Regions from separate parts of the Clostridium aromativorans genome, predicted to be linked through region 1. Evidence: a T-box and tRNA genes for the amino acid it is inferred to sense, from the RefSeq annotation. Region 1 holds a T-box; the other holds one or more tRNA genes.
What was found. A T-box is a leader RNA that pairs with one kind of tRNA and senses whether it is charged. The one in region 1 lies ahead of leuS (leucine--tRNA ligase), so its partner is inferred to be a tRNA-Leu.
Positions count from the first base shown of each region.

Region 2: it has a tRNA-Leu gene. The T-box ahead of leuS (leucine--tRNA ligase) is inferred to sense a tRNA for this amino acid. The anticodon was not compared.

Region 1 is NZ_JAJJPB010000001.1:387,589-397,033, forward strand. Features, by position in the region: gene LN736_RS01850 (DUF4363 family protein) at 1-86, shown strand, start outside; gene fba (class II fructose-1,6-bisphosphate aldolase) at 245-1,177, shown strand; gene LN736_RS01860 (class IV adenylate cyclase) at 1,346-1,885, shown strand; gene LN736_RS01865 (DUF5685 family protein) at 1,923-2,801, shown strand; gene LN736_RS01870 (J domain-containing protein) at 2,785-3,375, shown strand; gene LN736_RS01875 (hypothetical protein) at 3,406-3,924, shown strand; tRNA gene LN736_RS01880 (tRNA-Gln) at 4,001-4,075, shown strand; T-box leader at 4,172-4,382, shown strand; gene leuS (leucine--tRNA ligase) at 4,465-6,897, shown strand; gene LN736_RS01890 (GTP pyrophosphokinase) at 6,952-7,740, opposite strand; gene LN736_RS01895 (DUF2225 domain-containing protein) at 7,916-8,716, shown strand; gene LN736_RS01900 (metallophosphoesterase) at 8,758-9,445, opposite strand, start outside.
Region 2 is NZ_JAJJPB010000005.1:132,575-142,019, forward strand. Features, by position in the region: gene LN736_RS06660 (putative polysaccharide biosynthesis protein) at 1-1,379, shown strand, start outside; gene yabN (bifunctional methyltransferase/pyrophosphohydrolase YabN) at 1,392-2,837, shown strand; gene LN736_RS06670 (HU family DNA-binding protein) at 3,102-3,377, shown strand; gene LN736_RS06675 (RNA-binding S4 domain-containing protein) at 3,438-3,698, shown strand; gene yabP (sporulation protein YabP) at 3,756-4,046, shown strand; gene yabQ (spore cortex biosynthesis protein YabQ) at 4,058-4,468, shown strand; gene LN736_RS06690 (FtsB family cell division protein) at 4,603-4,875, shown strand; gene LN736_RS06695 (S1 domain-containing RNA-binding protein) at 5,055-5,465, shown strand; tRNA gene LN736_RS06700 (tRNA-Leu) at 5,595-5,683, shown strand; tRNA gene LN736_RS06705 (tRNA-Met) at 5,693-5,768, shown strand; tRNA gene LN736_RS06710 (tRNA-Met) at 5,783-5,859, shown strand; gene spoIIE (stage II sporulation protein E) at 6,200-8,587, shown strand; gene tilS (tRNA lysidine(34) synthetase TilS) at 8,767-9,445, shown strand, end outside.

The sequences.
Region 1 (9,445 bases):
AATCCCTGTCCTCTACAAATATAATACAGAATTCACTGGAACATATACTTGAAATGCAGCGGTTAAATATTCAAAATCTACTCTAATTTTTGCAGATTTATGTTAAATACTGCAAATAATTTTCTTCAAAGACTACAATGTCACTATGAAAAACAACAATTAATAGTTTATAATATAAGGTGAATAAACAACAAATATAATTTTTTAACATAAAATATTTTATTATTGAAAGGTGGAATATTAAATGGCATTAGTTACTACTAAGAATATGTTCAAGAAGGCATACGATGGTAAATATTCAATAGGTGCTTTCAACATCAACAACATGGAGATAATTCAAGGTGTGGTAAATGGAGCAAAAGCTAAAAATTCTGCTGTTATTTTACAGTGCTCCGCAGGTGCATTAAAATATGCAGGTCCAAAATACTTAAAAGCCATGGTGGATGCCGCCATAGAAGAAACCGGAATTGACCTTGCCCTCCATCTGGATCACGGCCCTGATTTTGAAACTGTAAAACTATGTGTGGAAACAGGTTTTACATCGGTGATGTTTGACGGATCGCATTTGGATTATGAAGAAAATATATCAAAAACTAAAGAAGTCGTGAAATACGCCCATGAGTACGGCGTGGTAGTAGAAGCAGAACTTGGCATTCTTGCAGGAGTTGAAGATGACGTATCTGCATCAAAACACACGTATACGGATCCAGATCAGGCAGCTGATTTTGTAGATAAAACAGGCGTGGATTCCCTGGCTATAGCCATAGGTACTTCTCACGGGGCATATAAATTTCCGCCAAATTTCAAACCTAAGTTGAGATTCGACATACTGGAGGAAGTTCAGAACAAACTGCCTAATTTCCCCATAGTCCTGCACGGAGCTTCATCTGTAGATCAAAATGCTGTGGCAACCTGTAATAAATACGGTGGGGACTTAAGCGGTGCCAAGGGAATCCCTGTAGAAATGCTCAGAAAAGCTTCTTCCATGGCAGTCTGCAAAATAAATGTGGATACGGATTTGAGATTGGCCATGACTGCTGCTGTAAGAAAAACTTTCGGCGACAGCCCAAAAATTTTTGATCCTAGAAAATATCTGGGCGCTGGAAGAGATGCTGTACAAAAAGTGGTGGAAGACAAAATAGAAAATGTACTGGGTTCGGAAAATTCTCTAGCATAAAAAATCACATATATATGAATATTTAGGAGACCTTCCATGAATCTAAGAAAGTCTCCTGATTTTTTATACTCATAATGAACTTAATTTTTACATAATTAATTTTTGACGATTGATTTTTATGGTATAATTCAAATAGTAGCAATCTGCAGCACCAGGAGGTGAGCTTATATAAAAGAGTGTGAAACAAGAATAATAAAAATAGAACCCGATAATATACGCTTGAGGCTGAGCAATGCCGCAGCTTTAAAAGTTAAAATGGAAAATCAGACAAATTACATATACGACTTTGAAGACAGAAAATTGATAAAAGGCAGAGGTTATGCTCGAATAAGGATAGTGGAGGATTTAATACATAATTCCAATCATTTTTATATGACTACAAAAAAACTTTTAAGTCAGAAAAAATATAAAGTAATGGAAGAAAATGAAACAGAAATATCAGACTGGAAAGCTGGTAAAAAGATTTTTGAATCCCTTGGATTAAAATTACTGCAATCAATAAGCAAATATAGGGAAAGCTATAAATACAAAGACAGCTTAATTGAAATAGACATAAACGATAGATCATTCTGTCCATTTGCCTATGTAGAAATAGAGACCAAAAATGACAGCGAGCTTGTTGAAATAGTTGATTTACTGGGATATTCCATAAAAGACACCACTTCCAAAACTATATATGAAATACTGCACAAGGATACACAATTTTGAATGCTGCAAAATACTTTAATACTAAATAGGTGAATATATGTTTGGTTATGTAACTCCTTATAAAATGGAACTTAAAATAAAAGATTACGAAAAATTCAAAGCATATTACTGCGGATTATGCAGATCTATTAAACATAACATTGGAAATATTCCCAGGATTTTTTTGAATTATGACATGACTTTTCTAGCAATACTTTTAGATTCTCTGGAAGACGGTAGACAAATTTATACTAAAAAAAGATGTGTTCTTCATCCTATGAAGAAAAAAATCATTTTAAAGGATAATACTTCTTTAAAATATGCAGCTTTTTGCAATATATCTCTTACCTATTTCAAACTTCTAGATGACACAAATGACGATATGTCTATAAAGAGCAAGATACTGTCTTCTTATTTAAGAAGCTACCTGAGTTCTATGCCTGAAGATTTCAAGAAAAATTTTCAGATTATAAACGACAAACTTCAAAATTTATACAAGCTAGAAAAAAATCTGGAAAACAGATCCATAGATCTCCTGGCTCATCCCTTTGGAGAGCTCACCGGTTTTATATTAAGTTCCTCTAAAAAAGATACCGTCAAAAATGATCTTTATTTTCTCGGGTATAATCTTGGAAAATGGATATATATTATCGATGCATTGGACGATTTAAATACAGATATGAGCCACGGAAAATTCAATGCCATAAATCACTGCTTCAATAGCGAAAATCTACATTTCGAAGAATTTTCAAAACGTATAGAAACGAGAATAGATTTTATTTTAGGCACCTGTGCCGCACAATGCATGAATGCTTTTAAGGCACTTCCTGTAAAAAGAAATGAAGAATTACTTTACAACATAATACAATATGGACTTTTAGATAAAATGGATAAAGTTTTTAGAAGGGGCGTTTACAAAGATGAAAAATCCATATGAAGTACTTGAAGTAAAAGAAAATGCTTCAAAAGAGGAAATAAAAAAGGCTTACAGAAATCTGGCTAAAAAATATCATCCCGATCAATATGACAATAATCCATTAAGGGATTTAGCCGAAAGTAAAATGAGAGAAATAAATGAAGCTTACGACTATCTGATGAAAAATAATCCAAACAACAGCTATGAGAATACAGACGACAATTCCCACAGCGGAAATGGCTCTGCCATGTATCAATCTGTAGAGAATAATATCAACAGCGGTAATTTTAGAGATGCTGAATCGGAACTTTTAAGAATGGGTACAAGAGATGCTGAATGGAACTATCTTATGGGAATCTTAAATATGAGAAAAGGCTGGTATAATGATGCCTATAACAACCTGAGTACTGCCTGCAGGTTAGACCCAAATAATTTTAAATACCAAAGTGCCTTAAATAGATTATCCGGAATGAACAGTTCCTACAGACAGCCTTATTATGGAAACCAGAGAAGAGATCCTGACATATGCAACATCTGTGCTACCCTATACTGTCTGGATTGTCTTTGCGGTGGTGGAGATTGCGGCGGTTGCTAATAATTAACGAATTGACGAGGTGATTTTAAAATGGCAGAAAAAACAAATGCAGCTTCTAATATAGCTAAAGGGGGACTTTTAACTACCATGGGCGTTATTCTGATCTATATAAGCAGTATAGTTCCTTTAAATCAAGGCTTTATACTGGCTTTATCCTCATTGCTCATCCCCCTGGCTGTACTGATTACAAATTTGAAAAATGCCTTTACAGTTTATGCTGCCACTTCGCTTTTATCTTTACTTATATGCGGATTAAAAATAACAGTAATAGCTTATATAATATTTTTTGGTCTCTACGGATTTACTAAATATTATATTGAAAAGTTGAGAAAATTACCTTTTGAAATCATAGTTAAGCTGGTTTTTTTTAACTTATGCACAGTTTTACTACTTTTAATATACAGTTTGTTCTTCCCTGGACTTTTAAAAATAAATTTTCACTTTTATATAATTATAGCAGGATGGCAGATAGCATTTTTAATATATGATTACCTTTTAACTCTATTTATAAACTATATAAACAAATATTTAGCTAAAGGACTAAAATAATACAAATTCCGTATGTATACTATTGACATATGAATTTTTGATGATATAATATTTAGTGTTGAGATTCACATAACAGTGCCCATTAGCCAAACGGTAAGGCACCTGTCTCTGGAACAGGCATGTGTTGGTTCGAATCCAGCATGGGCAGCCAAAAAAGAACTCTTTATAAAGAGTTCTTTTTTAACAATTTTTTAAATTAATTCTTGACAAAACATTACTTAATATTATAAAATGTGAAATAAGTCAATATAAAGCTTTGAATAAGGAGTAGTAGTATTCTCATATACCACTAAAGAGAGCTGTTGTCAGGTGAAAAACAGCGTGAAGATGATATGAACTCACCTTAAGAGCTTATCTGAAAAATCAGATACGGTAAAAAAGCCGTTATCTTTTAAGGGAAATCAACTTATTGATTTAATTAGAGTGGTACCGCGGAAATTTAGCTTTTCGTCTCTTAAAATTCTAGAGACGAAAGGCTTTTTTAATTGTGCATCAATGATAAAGTTTAATTATAAAATTATGAGCAAAGGAGAAGATTTTATGTATAGTGTTGAAACTGATAAAAAATGGCAAAAAAAATGGGAAGAAACAGAGCTCTATAAATTTGATAAAAATAATCTAAATAATAAATTATATGTATTGGAGATGTTCTCCTATCCATCTGGCAGCCAGCTACATGCAGGTCATTGGTTCAACTATGCTCCTGTAGATTCCTGGGCCAGACTGAAAAGAATGCAGGGATACAATGTATTTCAACCCATGGGATTTGACGCCTTTGGCCTTCCCGCTGAGAACTATGCTATAAAAACCGGAATTCATCCAAAAGACTCCACTGAAAAAAACATTGAAACCATGGAAAAACAGCTTAAATCCATGGGTGCCATGTTCAACTGGGAAAATGAAGTCATTACCTGTCATCCTGATTACTACAGATGGAATCAATGGCTATTTTTACAGTTATACAAACATGGATTAGCTTACAGAAAAAATGCACCTGTGAACTGGTGTCCCAGCTGTAAAACAGTACTCGCCAATGAACAGGTAAAGGAAGGCTGCTGTGAACGCTGCGGCACTGAGGTAACTAAAAAGGATTTAACCCAATGGTTTTTCAAAATCACAGACTATGCAGAGGAACTGCTTCAGGATCTGGATATAATAGATTGGCCATCAAAGACAAAGGCCATGCAAAGGCATTGGATAGGCAAATCCACAGGTACTAATGTAACTTTTAAGGTGGCAGATTCTTCTTTAGAATTCAGTGTATTTACTACCAGGGTGGATACACTATTTGGTGTCACTTATGTAGTCATATCTCCCGAAAATAATTTAGTAGATAAAGTAACTAAAAATGTCTATAAAGATGAAGTTGAAAAATATAAGGAACAGGCAAAAAAACAAACTGATATTGAAAGGCAATCCATAACAAGAGAAAAAACCGGTGTATTTACTGGTTCCTACGCCATAAATCCCATAAATGGTAGAGAAGTTCCCATATGGGTAGGAGATTACGTACTCAACACTTACGGCACTGGTGCCGTAATGGCAGTTCCAGCTCACGATGAAAGAGATTATGAATTTGCCACAAAATATAAGCTTCCTATCGAAAGAGTTATAGAGGGAGGAGATTCTCTTCCATATGTAGAATACGGGAAGATGATTAACAGCGGTAAATTCAATGGATTATCCACTGTGGAAGGTAAAAAAGCTGTAACTAAAGAACTGGAGAAAATGGGGATGGGTTCTGGCACAGTAAATTACAGGCTGAGAGACTGGCTTGTATCAAGACAAAGATATTGGGGAACTCCTATTCCAATAATATATTGTGATAAATGTGGAGTAGTTCCGGTACCAGAAGATGAGCTTCCCGTAAGACTTCCTTATAATGTGGAATTTTCTCCTGATGGGAAATCACCTCTTTTAAAATCAAAAGAATTTATAAATACAACCTGTCCTCACTGTGGAGGTCCTGCCAGGAGAGAGGCTGACACTCTTGATACCTTTGTATGCTCTTCCTGGTACTACTTAAGATATGCAGACAATAAAAACGATAAACAGGCTTTTGACAAAGACACAATAGATAAAATGCTGCCTGTGGATATGTATGTGGGCGGTCCGGAACATGCATGCATGCACCTTCTATATGCCAGATTTATCACCAAGGCACTCAGGGATATGGGATTTCTAAATTTCGACGAACCTTTTCTGTCTTTAAGACATCAGGGTATAATACTTGGGCCTGACGGTCAGAAAATGAGTAAATCCAAAGGCAACACCATATCTCCAGACAGCTGCATACAACAATACGGTTCTGACGTATTTAGAATGTATCTGATGTTTGGATTTGATTACGCAGAAGGTGGTGCCTGGAGTGAAGACGGCATTAAATCCATGGATAGATTTGTAGACAGAATAGAGAGACTCGTAAATTCTATAAAAGAAATACTTAAAAATAAAGATAACAGCAAGACTTCCATGGACAGTGCGGAAAAAGAATTAAACTATGTAAGAAATTTTTCGATAAAATCCGTGTCGGAAGATGCCGGCAAATTTCAATTCAATACAGCTATTGCCAGAATTATGGAGTTTACAAATGCTCTTTCAAAATACACCCAGGAGGATAAAAAGAATTTACCCCTGTTAAAAGACAGCATACTTGATTTTATAAAAATCCTAGCTCCTTTTGCCCCCCATTTTTCAGAAGATCAGTGGGAGAATTTAGGTATGGACTACTCCATATTCAATGAAAAATGGCCTGAATTTAATCCAGATGCTCTTATAAAAGATGAAGTTGAAATGGCTATACAGATAAATGGGAAGATACGATCCAAGATAAATATTCCTACAAATTTAAATGAAAAAGAAATAGAGAAATTATCTCTTTCAAGTCAAAATATCAAACCTTTGTTAGAAGGTAAGGATGTAAAAAAAGTCATAGTAGTAAAAGGAAGACTTGTAAATATAGTTGCAAAATAATTCAGTAAAAGGGCAGCTTTAGCTGCCCTTTTACTATTTAAAAATAATTCAATTTTATTTATATACTTGAAGCGCCTTCTCTGTAGAATGTAATAAATTAGACAATTCAAAGACTTCTCCCTCTTCAGTCAGTTTATTTAACTGCATCTGATATCTGGTAGCTTCAGTTAATTTACCCATAGATGACAGTGTCAATATGTTATTCATTATATCCGAGACCAGACTGGATTTTACCTCAAACAGCTTTTGTGCATCTTTTATTTCATCCTTGATTTCAAGCATTTGTTCATCAAGTTGAAATGCAGCATCTGCCGCACTTTTCAATTTTAATTTAATGGCATCTGGTATATCATGTTTATATTTATAATTTAGAGAATGTTCCGCAGTAGCCCAAAAATTCATTGCCAGTGTTCTTATTTGAAATTCAGCTAATATCTCAACCTCCCCATCCGACATATTCACGGGATACTTGATCACCATATGATAGCTTCTATAACCACTTTCTTTTACATTGGTTATATAGTCCTTTTCATACATTATCTCCATATCTTTTCTATTTCTAACTATATTAACTACTTTACTTATATCATCTACAAACTGGCACATTATTCTGATTCCTGCTATATCCTCCATTTCATATCCTATTCTATCCAAGGGTATATTAAACTTATTTGCCTTTTCCAGTATACTTGATATTTCCTTTACTCTTCCTGTAACAAACTCTATAGGTGAATATTCATTTTTTCTCCTATACTCTTTTCTTATGCTCCTAAATTTTACCTTCAATTCCTCAACAGCTTGATTATATGGTAGTAGAAATGTCTTCCACTCTCTTATTGCCACATAAATCACCCCTAACAGATATTATAAAATTAATTCATCTAGTACAATAATACTATTATATCAAAAATATGGAAAGTTTAAGAACTATTATTTTAACTAAATTTTTGATATAATGGTTAAAGAGGGTTAATTTATATTATAAAATTTATATGATCAATAGTAAAGGTGATAGAATATGTCTAGAGAAATATCCTTAAATCCAGAAAGTTTAAAATCAAAAGACAAGCAAAAATCCATGTTGTACGATAGAAAAATAACCTGTCCTGTCTGTGAAAATTCCTTTAATGCCAGGGCCATTAAAAAATCTTCATACAGGATAACAAAAAGGGATTCAGATTTTTTTATAAGGTATTCTATAATAAATCCCTATTTTTATGACGTATGGGTATGTGATAACTGTGGTTACGCTGCTATAAAAAACGATTTTCTTCATTTAAATGAACATGATGCAGATACAATAAGGAATAAGATTTCCCCTAAATGGCACCGCAAAAATTACCCAGAGGTATATGATATTGAATTAGCTATTCAAAGGTACAAGCTATCTCTTTTAAATTATTATGTCATAGATGCCAAAGCCAGTAAAAAGGCAATTAACTTTCTAAAAATTGCCTGGATGTATAGGCTTAAAAATGATAATGAAAATGAGATAAGATCCTTAAATCAGGCATTAGACAATTTTAGCACCGCATATTACAATGAAAGCCTACCAATATGCGGCATGGACAGGTACACCACCACCTATCTCATAGGTGAACTTATGAGACGTACAGGAAAAGAAGAAGAATCATTGAGATGGTTCAGCCAAGTAGTAACTTCTACTGCAGCATCTTCAAGAATTAAAAATATGGCCAGAGATCAAAAGGATCTTGTAAAAGATTTTCTTAAGAATAAATCACTGCCTTCCGAAGGACAGCCTAAAAAAATTCTCAAAGAGAATAAAGCTCACGGCCTATTCGTTAAATTTCACAAATAGCAGATGATCTGGCAAATAAATTTTTCCCTTATAGGATAAACTTATCTGCCAATTATTATTTTAGGATCAAAATCTATATAATCTGCAGAAGTCAATATATACTCTATTCCATTTAAATCTCCTGTCACAGCTTTTAAAGAGGTTTCTCCATGGAGATGTCCATATATAACTTTTTCTACTTTATATTCCTCAAATATATCTTTAAATCCTGAACTCATAAATTTTTCACCTATGGGAGGATAATGAATGGCAGCTATGAATTTACTGTATCCCGCTTCTACTGCACAGCTCAATGAATTCCTCATTCTCATAAGTTCTCTTTTATATATTTTTTCATCGTGTTGGGAGAAATTTTCACTACCTGGACAATTCCATCCTCTAGTTCCGCACAATGCATAATCCTTATATGGGAAAAAATTATTTTGTATAAAACTCATATCATCATATAAACTGTTCAATTTTGTGATGCCGTTCCACCAATAATCATGATTTCCCTTTACCAATATTTTTTTCCCCGGAAGATGATGAATCCACTGCAAATCCAAAAATCCATCTCCCATATTCATAGACCAGGATATATCCCCTGCTATAATCACCGTATCCTCACAAGTTATTTTATTCATCCAATTTGATTTTATTTTTCTATCATGTCCAATCCAATTGTCCCCAAAAATATCCATAGGCTTATCCCCAGTCATATCTAAATGCAAATCTGATATTGCAAATAAA
Region 2 (9,445 bases), on a different contig from region 1:
TTTTTGTTGCAGCTGCATCGGGTATACCTGTGGCTGTATCTAAAATGGTATCGGAAAAAAATGCACTTGGGGATTATAAAGGTATTATTCAAGTATTGAGAAAGTCTTTACTTTTAATGTTCATTTTAGGAACAGGTTTTACGGCAGTGCTTCTTATATTCTCAAATCCAATTATACATTTTCTAAAATGGGATAGAAAGTCCTACTATTCACTGGTAGCTATAGCCTTTGCACCTATGTTCATATCTATAATGAGTGCATTTAGAGGCTTTTTTCAGGGACTTCAAAATATGAACTATACCGCTGTATCTCAGATTATAGAGCAGATAGGAAGAGTGGTAGTTGGAGTTGGACTTGCATACTTGCTTTTACCTAAAGGCATAGAATATTCTGCAGGTGGAGCGGCTTTGGGGGCAGCTGCAGGTGGATTATTTGGGGGAATATATTTAATAATAAAATATATTCCTATAAGAAAAGAAATAAATGTTAAAGTGGCAGATAACAAAGATATACTGAGCAGACTGTTGTATATAGCAATTCCAGTATCTTTAGGGGCTGCCGTCAGTAGTATAATGAGTCTTATAGATTCGGCACTGGTGCCTCAGAAGTTATTAGAAGCAGGTTTTACATATAAAGATGCAGCAATATTATATGGACAACTTACGGGAAAAGCATTTATATTGATAAACATACCTCTTACTATATCAGCTGCATTATGTGCCTCCTTAATGCCTATAATTGCAGAATCACACATATTAAATAGAAAATTAGATGTGATTAACAAGGTGGATTTATCCTTTAGACTTTCTATGGTGATTGCTCTTCCTTCTATGCTTGGATTGTATACTTTGGCTTATCCGATTTTAGATTTGATATTTCCAGGTCAATCTGCCGGTTCTAGTATACTTCAGTATTCTGCACTATCAATACCATTTATAATATTGGTGCAGACATCTACCGCTATATTACAAGGGGTAGGATATTATATTAGGCCTGTACTCAATCTATCTTTAGGATGTATTGTAAAAGTAATTTTGACTTCATTTTTAGTAGCAATTCCCCATGTAAATATTTATGGAGCCATTTGTGGAAGCATAGCAGGCTATGTTCTGACTTGTATTTTAAATATAATATTTCTTGTTAGAAAATTAAAAATAGATGTAAATTATTTTGAAATCGTAGTTAAACCCGCCTTTGCTTCTATTTTTATGATAATAGCTGTTGTAATTATCTATATGTGCGTCTATAATTATACAGTAAGCAGTAGAATAGCATGTTTTCTGGCTATAATTTCAGGATTGATCATCTATATTCCGCTTATAGTTATATTTAAAATATTTAGGTATAACTATATAAAAAGTAAATTTTTAAAAAGATAAGGAGGTTTACAAATGATTAAGGTAGTAGGCCTAGGTCCAGGCTCAGTAGAATCTCTTACCTTGGGTGCCGTAAATATACTTAAAAATTCAGATGAAGTCTATTTGAGAACAGAAAAACATCCCACTGTAAATTATTTAAAAAAATTAGGCATAAGTTTTCATACCTATGACTATATGTACAAAGACAAAGATAAATTTGAAGATGTATATAAATCTATTGCAGAGGATTTGGTACAAAAAGATGAAAAGTTCAAACAGATAGCCTATGGAGTTCCAGGTCATCCTCTAGTAGCGGAAAAGTCAGTTCAATTATTGATAGAACTATGCAGAAAAAGATCTTTGGATATAGATATAGTACCGTCAGTCAGTTTTATAGATACTATTATAGAGAGACTGAATATAGATGCTGGCGACGGGTTGAAAATAATTGATGCTTTTAACATAAAAAATCAGATGCTGGACAAAAGAACTGGTATCATAATAACCCAAGTGTACGATAAATTAATTGCATCCCAGGTTAAATTGGCCTTGATGGAGTACTATGGAGATGATATTGAAATATATTTTATAAAGTCTGCAGGAATTAAAAACAGTGAGATTATAAGGAAAATAAAATTATATGAGTTAGATAGGCAAAGCGATATAGATTATTTAACAACAGTTTATATACCTAAAAATTTAGAAATTACATATGATTTAAAGGATTTATTGGATATAATGAAGAAATTAAGAAGTGATACAGGATGCCCTTGGGATAAAGGGCAAAATCACGACAGCTTAAAAAAATATCTTATAGAAGAAAGTTATGAGGTGATGGAAGCTGTAAATGAAAAAGACGATGCAAATCTTGTAGAAGAACTTGGTGATGTATTATTTCAGATAATATTTCACTGTCAAATAGGAGAAGAGGAGGGATTTTTTAATATAAGGGATGTAATTAATGGCATATGCCATAAGATGATAAATAGGCATCCTCATGTATTTGGAAGTGAGAATATAGACAATACAGAGCAGGTACTTACGAATTGGAATATTATAAAAAAGGAAGAACAGGGCCTAAAAACATATACAGATGAGCTTATACATGTAGCTAAAACTTTGCCGGGTCTTATGAGAGCAGTAAAGGTTCAGAAAAAAGCTGCAGATGTGGGATTTGATTGGGACAAAGTTGAAAGTGCACTGGATAAAGTTTTAGAGGAATATTATGAAGTAAAAAATGTATATAAAAGTGAAGAAAAGGTAAAAATAGTAGAAGAAATAGGGGATTTAATATTTGCATGTGTAAATGTAGCAAGATTCCTTGACATCGACCCTGAATTTGCATTAAATTATACTATAGAGAAATTTATAAAACGTTTTGCATATATAGAGAAAAGTGCTATGGCTCATGGTTTAGATATGATGGATATGACATTAGAGGAAATGGATAAACTTTGGGAGGAATCTAAAAATAAATAAATCTGAGTTTTATATGCAAAAAAAAGAAGGAGTTTATAAATTAGTGCAGAATATGGCTATATATATTATAATTAAATATAGTAAGTGATAAATAATTTAATTACGTATGCAATATACATAAGTTAAAGGTTAGTTGTTTTTGTACGAATACATGAATGTTTATTACTTTCTATAGTTCCTAATTGAATTTAATTGGGAGTAATTTGTAAAGATATTTGCATGATTTTGCACATATGTCTATGAAAATAAGAGGAGGTAAAAAAGGTGAATAAATCAGAATTAATTGCTAGTATAGCAGAAAAGTCAAAGTTAACGAAGAAAGATGCAGAGGCAGCTTTAAAGGGATTTATAGAAAGTGTAGAGGAAACACTTGAAAAAAAGGAAAAAGTTCAATTAGTTGGATTTGGAACATTTGAAGTGAGAAAAAGAGCTGCTAGAATGGGAAGGAATCCTAGAACTAAAGAGGAGATAAACATACCAGAGTCAACAGTTCCTGTATTTAAAGCGGGTAAAGAATTTAAAGATAAAGTAAATAAATAATATATTTTCAGAAAACCTGGATGAAAATCTGGGTTTTCTGCTTTAAAAAGGAGAATTTGCATGAGGTTAGATAAATATCTTAAAGTATCTAGAATAATAAAGAGAAGAACCGTTGCAAAAGAAGCCTGTGAAAGTGGAAGGGTTATAGTAAACGGTAAAGTGGCAAAACCTAGCACTGAGATCAAAGAGGGAGACGTAATAGAAATCATATATGCAAACAATAGTCTTAAAGCAAAAATTTTAAATGTTAAAAATTATGTTAAAAAGGAAGATGTTCAAAATATGTATAAAATAATTGCGGAGACAAAAGATGTGAAATAGAAAGTAATATAAATTATTCCAGCCACATATATTTATTATAGGTGGAGGGGATGTTTTATGGAGAAAAAAGAAATAAAGCTTGAAGACAAAAAGAGCCTACTAAGTCTTGAAAATAGGAAAAAGTTAATACTAACAGGTATTATTGAAGTTATAAGTTTTAATGAGGATCAAATATCGTTAAATACCAATCTTGGAATTCTTGATATTAAGGGTAAAGATTTAAAGATGAATAAATTAGATGTCCAAAATGGTGATGTTAGTATAATAGGCACTATAAATTCCTGTGTTTATATAAATAATGAGCCTAAGAAGAAAAAGCATAATTTATTGTCTAAAATGTTTAAGTAGTTAGGATTATTATGATTATATCAATAGGTGATCAGGTCAGAATTATATTGTTTAGTATTATGGCAGGAATAATAACTGGGGTGCTGTTTGATTTTTACAGGTTAATAAGGGGATTAAGTGGCTTAAATAAAATAATAATGTTTATAGAAGACACTCTATTTTGGTTGTTTACAGCTGTAATTGTATTTGTATTTTTGATGTATACTAATTATGCTTATTTAAGAATGTATGTATACATTTTATTGGCAGTGGGTATATATTTGTATTTAAAAATTTTTAGCCGCATATTTATAGGCTTTTATGAAAAATTGTTTAGAATATTGGGAAGGGTATTCAGGGTAATTTTAAATACTCTAGTATATTTTTTTCAGTACGTTATTTATATAATTAAGAAAAAAAATAAAAGAAATTATAAGAATTAACTTGAAGAAAATTAAAAATCAAATTACAATATAAATATAATGTTATTTGTGATAATTGAAGATAAGATTATGTTCTCATAGGCATCTAATATAGTTTAGATAAAAGTTTTAATTAAAGAAACTGGTGATTATTGTTGAAGATAAAGGTTAAATGGAAGAATATATTCTTTTTACTGTTAGTTTTATACATAGGCTATATATTCGTAAGCCAGCAGATTACTATGCAGAATATAAAAAAGCAAATAGTCGAGAGAAAAACTGAAGAACAAAAGCTGAAGGTAAAAAACCAAAAATTACAGGATGAAATTAAAATGTCTGCATCTGACATATATATAGAAAAATTAGCCAGAGAGAAGTTGGGTCTTATTAAACAAGGTGAAACTCCTGTAATAGATAATAATAAATGAATTATATTATAAAAAACTATAGCAGAATTTTTAAATTATATCTGCAGGATGATGGAGGATAAATAATTGTGGAAGCAGGAAAAATTTTTGGGCAAGATCCAAGAAGTCCTACTCTATTAAAACTAGAAGAGTAAAATATTAGTATATAAGTATTATTTTTAAGGAGGAGTCTTTTTAATATGACCTTGAAGGCAGGAAGCATACTAGAAGGTACGGTAGTCAATATTACTAGTTTTGGAGCCTTTGTAGAAGTTGAGGGTAAAACTGGGTTAGTCCATATATCTGAGGTATCAGATACTTATGTTAAAAATATAAGGGACTATTTAAAGGAAAAGGATAAGGTAAAAGTTAAGGTGATTTCTATCGATGATAATGGCAAGATAAGTTTATCTATGAAGCAAGTAGATCAGGATAAGAAGAGTTTGAGACCATTAGAGATAGACTGGCAAAAGGAAAATAACAAGCAAAATCAAGGCAGTTTTGAAGACAGGTTATCTAAGTTTTTAAAAGATAGTGAAGAGAGATTTCAAGACATAAAAAAACATCAGGATTCTAAAGGAAAAGGTTATAAAAAATCGTCTAATTATTGATTATAAATTTAAAGAGGTCTGCAGATGACCTCTTTTGTTTTAAAATAAAAGTTTTATAAAATTGTTGACAATATTCTATTTATCATATATAATAACTTATGTCGTCAAGTTGAGAAACTGTTAAATATTGCTGGAGTGGCGGAACAGGCAGACGCACAGGACTTAAAATCCTGCGGGCTTTAAAACCCGTACCGGTTCGATTCCGGTCTTCAGCACCAGAATAATGACGCGGGGTGGAGCAGCTGGTAGCTCGTCGGGCTCATAACCCGAAGGTCGGAGGTTCAAATCCTTTCCCCGCAACCAATTGTATATAATATGGCGGAATAGCTCAGATGGCGAGAGCATTCGGTTCATACCCGAAGTGTCATAGGTTCAATTCCTATTTCCGCTACCAATAGTAAGGACTTGTTAAATTTAACAAGTCCTTTTATGTTTAAATAATAAACATTTATACACAAAGTTCTACATTGGATTTTGTGGATTTTATAATATAAGTAGAATTATAAACATTGTAGATAAATATTGATGATTACATGTGGATAAAAAAATTTTCCAGTACATATATTAAAATTCAATGGTATTTTTTAAGCCTAATTGTCTAAAAGGAAAATTATAGAAAAAACATAGAAATTAATGTCCTAAAAAAAATATGAATACACCTCACCTTCTGACATTTATTTCCATAAGATATTGCTATAATAAAGAAAGTGATTTTATAGGGTGGGGTGATATTGATGCAATACGGAGCAGAAGTTTTTCCTTATCAACGAACAAAAAAAATAAGTAGTGAGAGGAAAAAGAGTAAATTTAAAAATCTAGATCTTATTATTAAACTGGCATTTTACTTTTTAGCAGGTTTCTTAGTGGGAAGAGTTATGATGGTAAATCTTATGGCACCTTTTGGAATAGCATTTTTCATATCAATAGCGGCGTGTGAAAAGCAGATACCTTCACTAGCAGCAGCTCTTGGCACGCTTCTCGGATATATATCTATATATGGAAATGTAAAGTATTTACCAGTATACTGTACAATAACTGTCACATTAGCTTTGTTGAATTATATTTTAAAAAGTATAGATAAAAATAAGAAGCTTGTTTGGTTGTTTTCAACTACATTTTTAGAATTCTTTTTTTATAAACTTATTGTAGTTAAATTAACTGCTGGAGTAGCTGCATTTAATTCCGTTTTTGAAATTCTATGTATCTTCTCATTATATTATATTATTAGCTATTCTATAATATGCTTTAAAAAATCAAAAACGCGGCATTTATATAACAGTGAAGAGATAATTAGCATGGCTATAACTATATCTTTAATTATAGCGGGAACTTGGGGAAGCAGTATAGGCGGAATATCCATTAGGAATATAATAGCCTTGAGTTTTATTCTCATATTAGGTTATGTAAAAGGAAGTACTTCAGGTGCAGCAGCAGGGGTGGCAATGGGAACTATTATAGGAGTTACCTCTAATGATGTGATAATTTACACTGCAGTTTATGGGTTATGTGGGCTTGTATCAGGTGTATTTAGAGAAACAGGTAAATGGTTTAGTGGTTCAGCTTATATTGTAGCCTTTGCTATATTGAAGATGTATTCTAATATAGGTGCCGAATTTAAAATTATAGAGGTAATTATAAGCTGCATTATATTCCTTGCCATACCTAAAGGAATATATAAAAAGGTGGAATTGGAGTTGGATTGCCGGAAAAAGCAGGAATATTTAAAAGAAAATTATGCAGGCAAAATCAAATCTATTTTCACAAAAAAATTGGACAACTTCTCTGGTGTGCTTGTTAATATGTCATCTGTTCTAGCTGAACTGGCTGAAAATGATAAACTGGCTATGAAAAATAAGAGCAGTGCTCTTGTGGAAAATTTAGCAGATAGGGTTTGCACGAGCTGTGATATGAAGTCCATGTGCTGGAGAAGAGAAACTTTTTATACCTATAATGCATTTGTGGAATTAATACAAAATTATCAGGAAAATAAAAAACATATTCCAGAGGAAATTCAAAGGAAATGTATTAAGCGAACCCTTCTAATGAAAAATACTGAGGAAATCATAAACAATTATATTGTGGATGAGATGTGGAGAATAAGACTGGGAGAATGCAGGGAACTTCTAGCGTCTCAGATAGAAAACATGGGCAGAACAGTGGCAGAAATAGCGGAAGATTTTGATTCTGATATAAAATTTAATCCTGAAATTGAAAATGATATCCGAAGAATTTTAAATAAGGAAAATATACGTTATAAAGATGTATTTTGTTTTAATGATAGAAAAAATCATCTAATTGTGAATTTATCTATGGAAGCTTGTGGAGGGAAACAAAAGTGCATGAAGGATGTGCTGCCACTTATAAATAGTGTTTCAGGCAAATTAATGTGTGTAAATGATAAGGGGTGCAATATAAATTATTCTATGGGTACCTGCAGTATAACTTTTGAGGAAATGCCTAAATATCATGTAGCAACTTATGTCAGTGGAAATTGCAAAGATGGTGAAAAATATAATGGAGATAGTTATAGCTTTGGCAAATTGCCAGACGGGACATATATGACAATAATAAGTGATGGCATGGGTTCGGGGCCTCAGGCAGGTCAAGAGAGCACTGCTACAGTTGAACTTATAGAAAAGTTTACTAATTCAGGGTTTAAAAAAATGACTGCCATTAATACAGTGAATTCTATCATGGGTATTAAATTTAATGAGGATGAAAAATTTTCCACTTTGGATTTAAGTAGTGTGAATTTATATGAAGGGGAGATAAATTTTATAAAGATGGGGGCAGCAGCTAGCTTTATAAAAAGGGGAGATGACATAATAGTTATAAAATCCAAAACTCTTCCTATAGGGGTATTGGATAAACCGGATATAGATATAACCGACAAAAGAATAATTAATGGAGATTTTGTAGTAATGGTAAGTGATGGAGTACTGGATTATGACAGTGAAACTACGGGGAATTTTCAGTGGATGGTGGAATTTTTAAAAAAGTTGGATTGCACAGATCCAAAAGAAATGTGTCAGAAAATAATTGACAGAGCTAAAGAATTGTCTGGCGGAAAAATAAAGGATGATATGACAGTGATAGTTGAAAAAATATATAGTCTTTATTAATGGGATATGATGATGATAGAATTGAGAATTTTTTATATTATAAGAGTTGGGCTGTTGATGATTTATAGGATCAACAGCCTAAATAGGTAGTATACTATTTGACCACAAAAAATAATATATTTATGGTATAATGTAATAACATATTATGATAAAGATTTTTGATTTGGGAAGTGCTTGTTTTGATAGAATCTGTATTGAATACTATAAAAAAAAATAAGATGTTTAATAGCAATGATAAAGTAATAGTGGCTGTGTCGGGAGGGCCAGATTCTATATGCCTGTTACATATATTATATATTTTACGTAAGAAATTAAATATTACACTGGTTGCAGCCCATGTAAATCATTGTCTGAGGGGTATTGAGGCTGATGAGGATGAATTATATGTAAAAAGATTTTGTAAAAACCTAGAAATTGAATTTAAAAGCTTAAAGATAGATATAGATAGTATAGCTAAAAAGAGGAATATTTCCTGTGAAAGTGCAGGAAGAGAAGAAAGATATAAGTTTTTTAAAAGACTTAAAATTGAGCTGGGAGCTCAAAAGATAGCTATAGCACATAATGCTAATGATCAGGCAGAAACGATCTTAATGAGAATTATAAGGGGAGCTGGATTAAATGGACTTATTGGGATAAGACCGATAAGAGATGACATCTTTGTAAGACCACTAATACATAATACCAGAACTGAAATTGAAAAATATTGCAGTGATAATAACCTTCAACCCAGAGTTGATAAGACTAATTTTGAAACGGTATATTCCAGAAACAAAATAAGATTAGAGCTTATACCATATATACAGAAAAATTTTAATAAGGATATAATTGAAGTATTAAATAGATTTTCGGAGACAATAA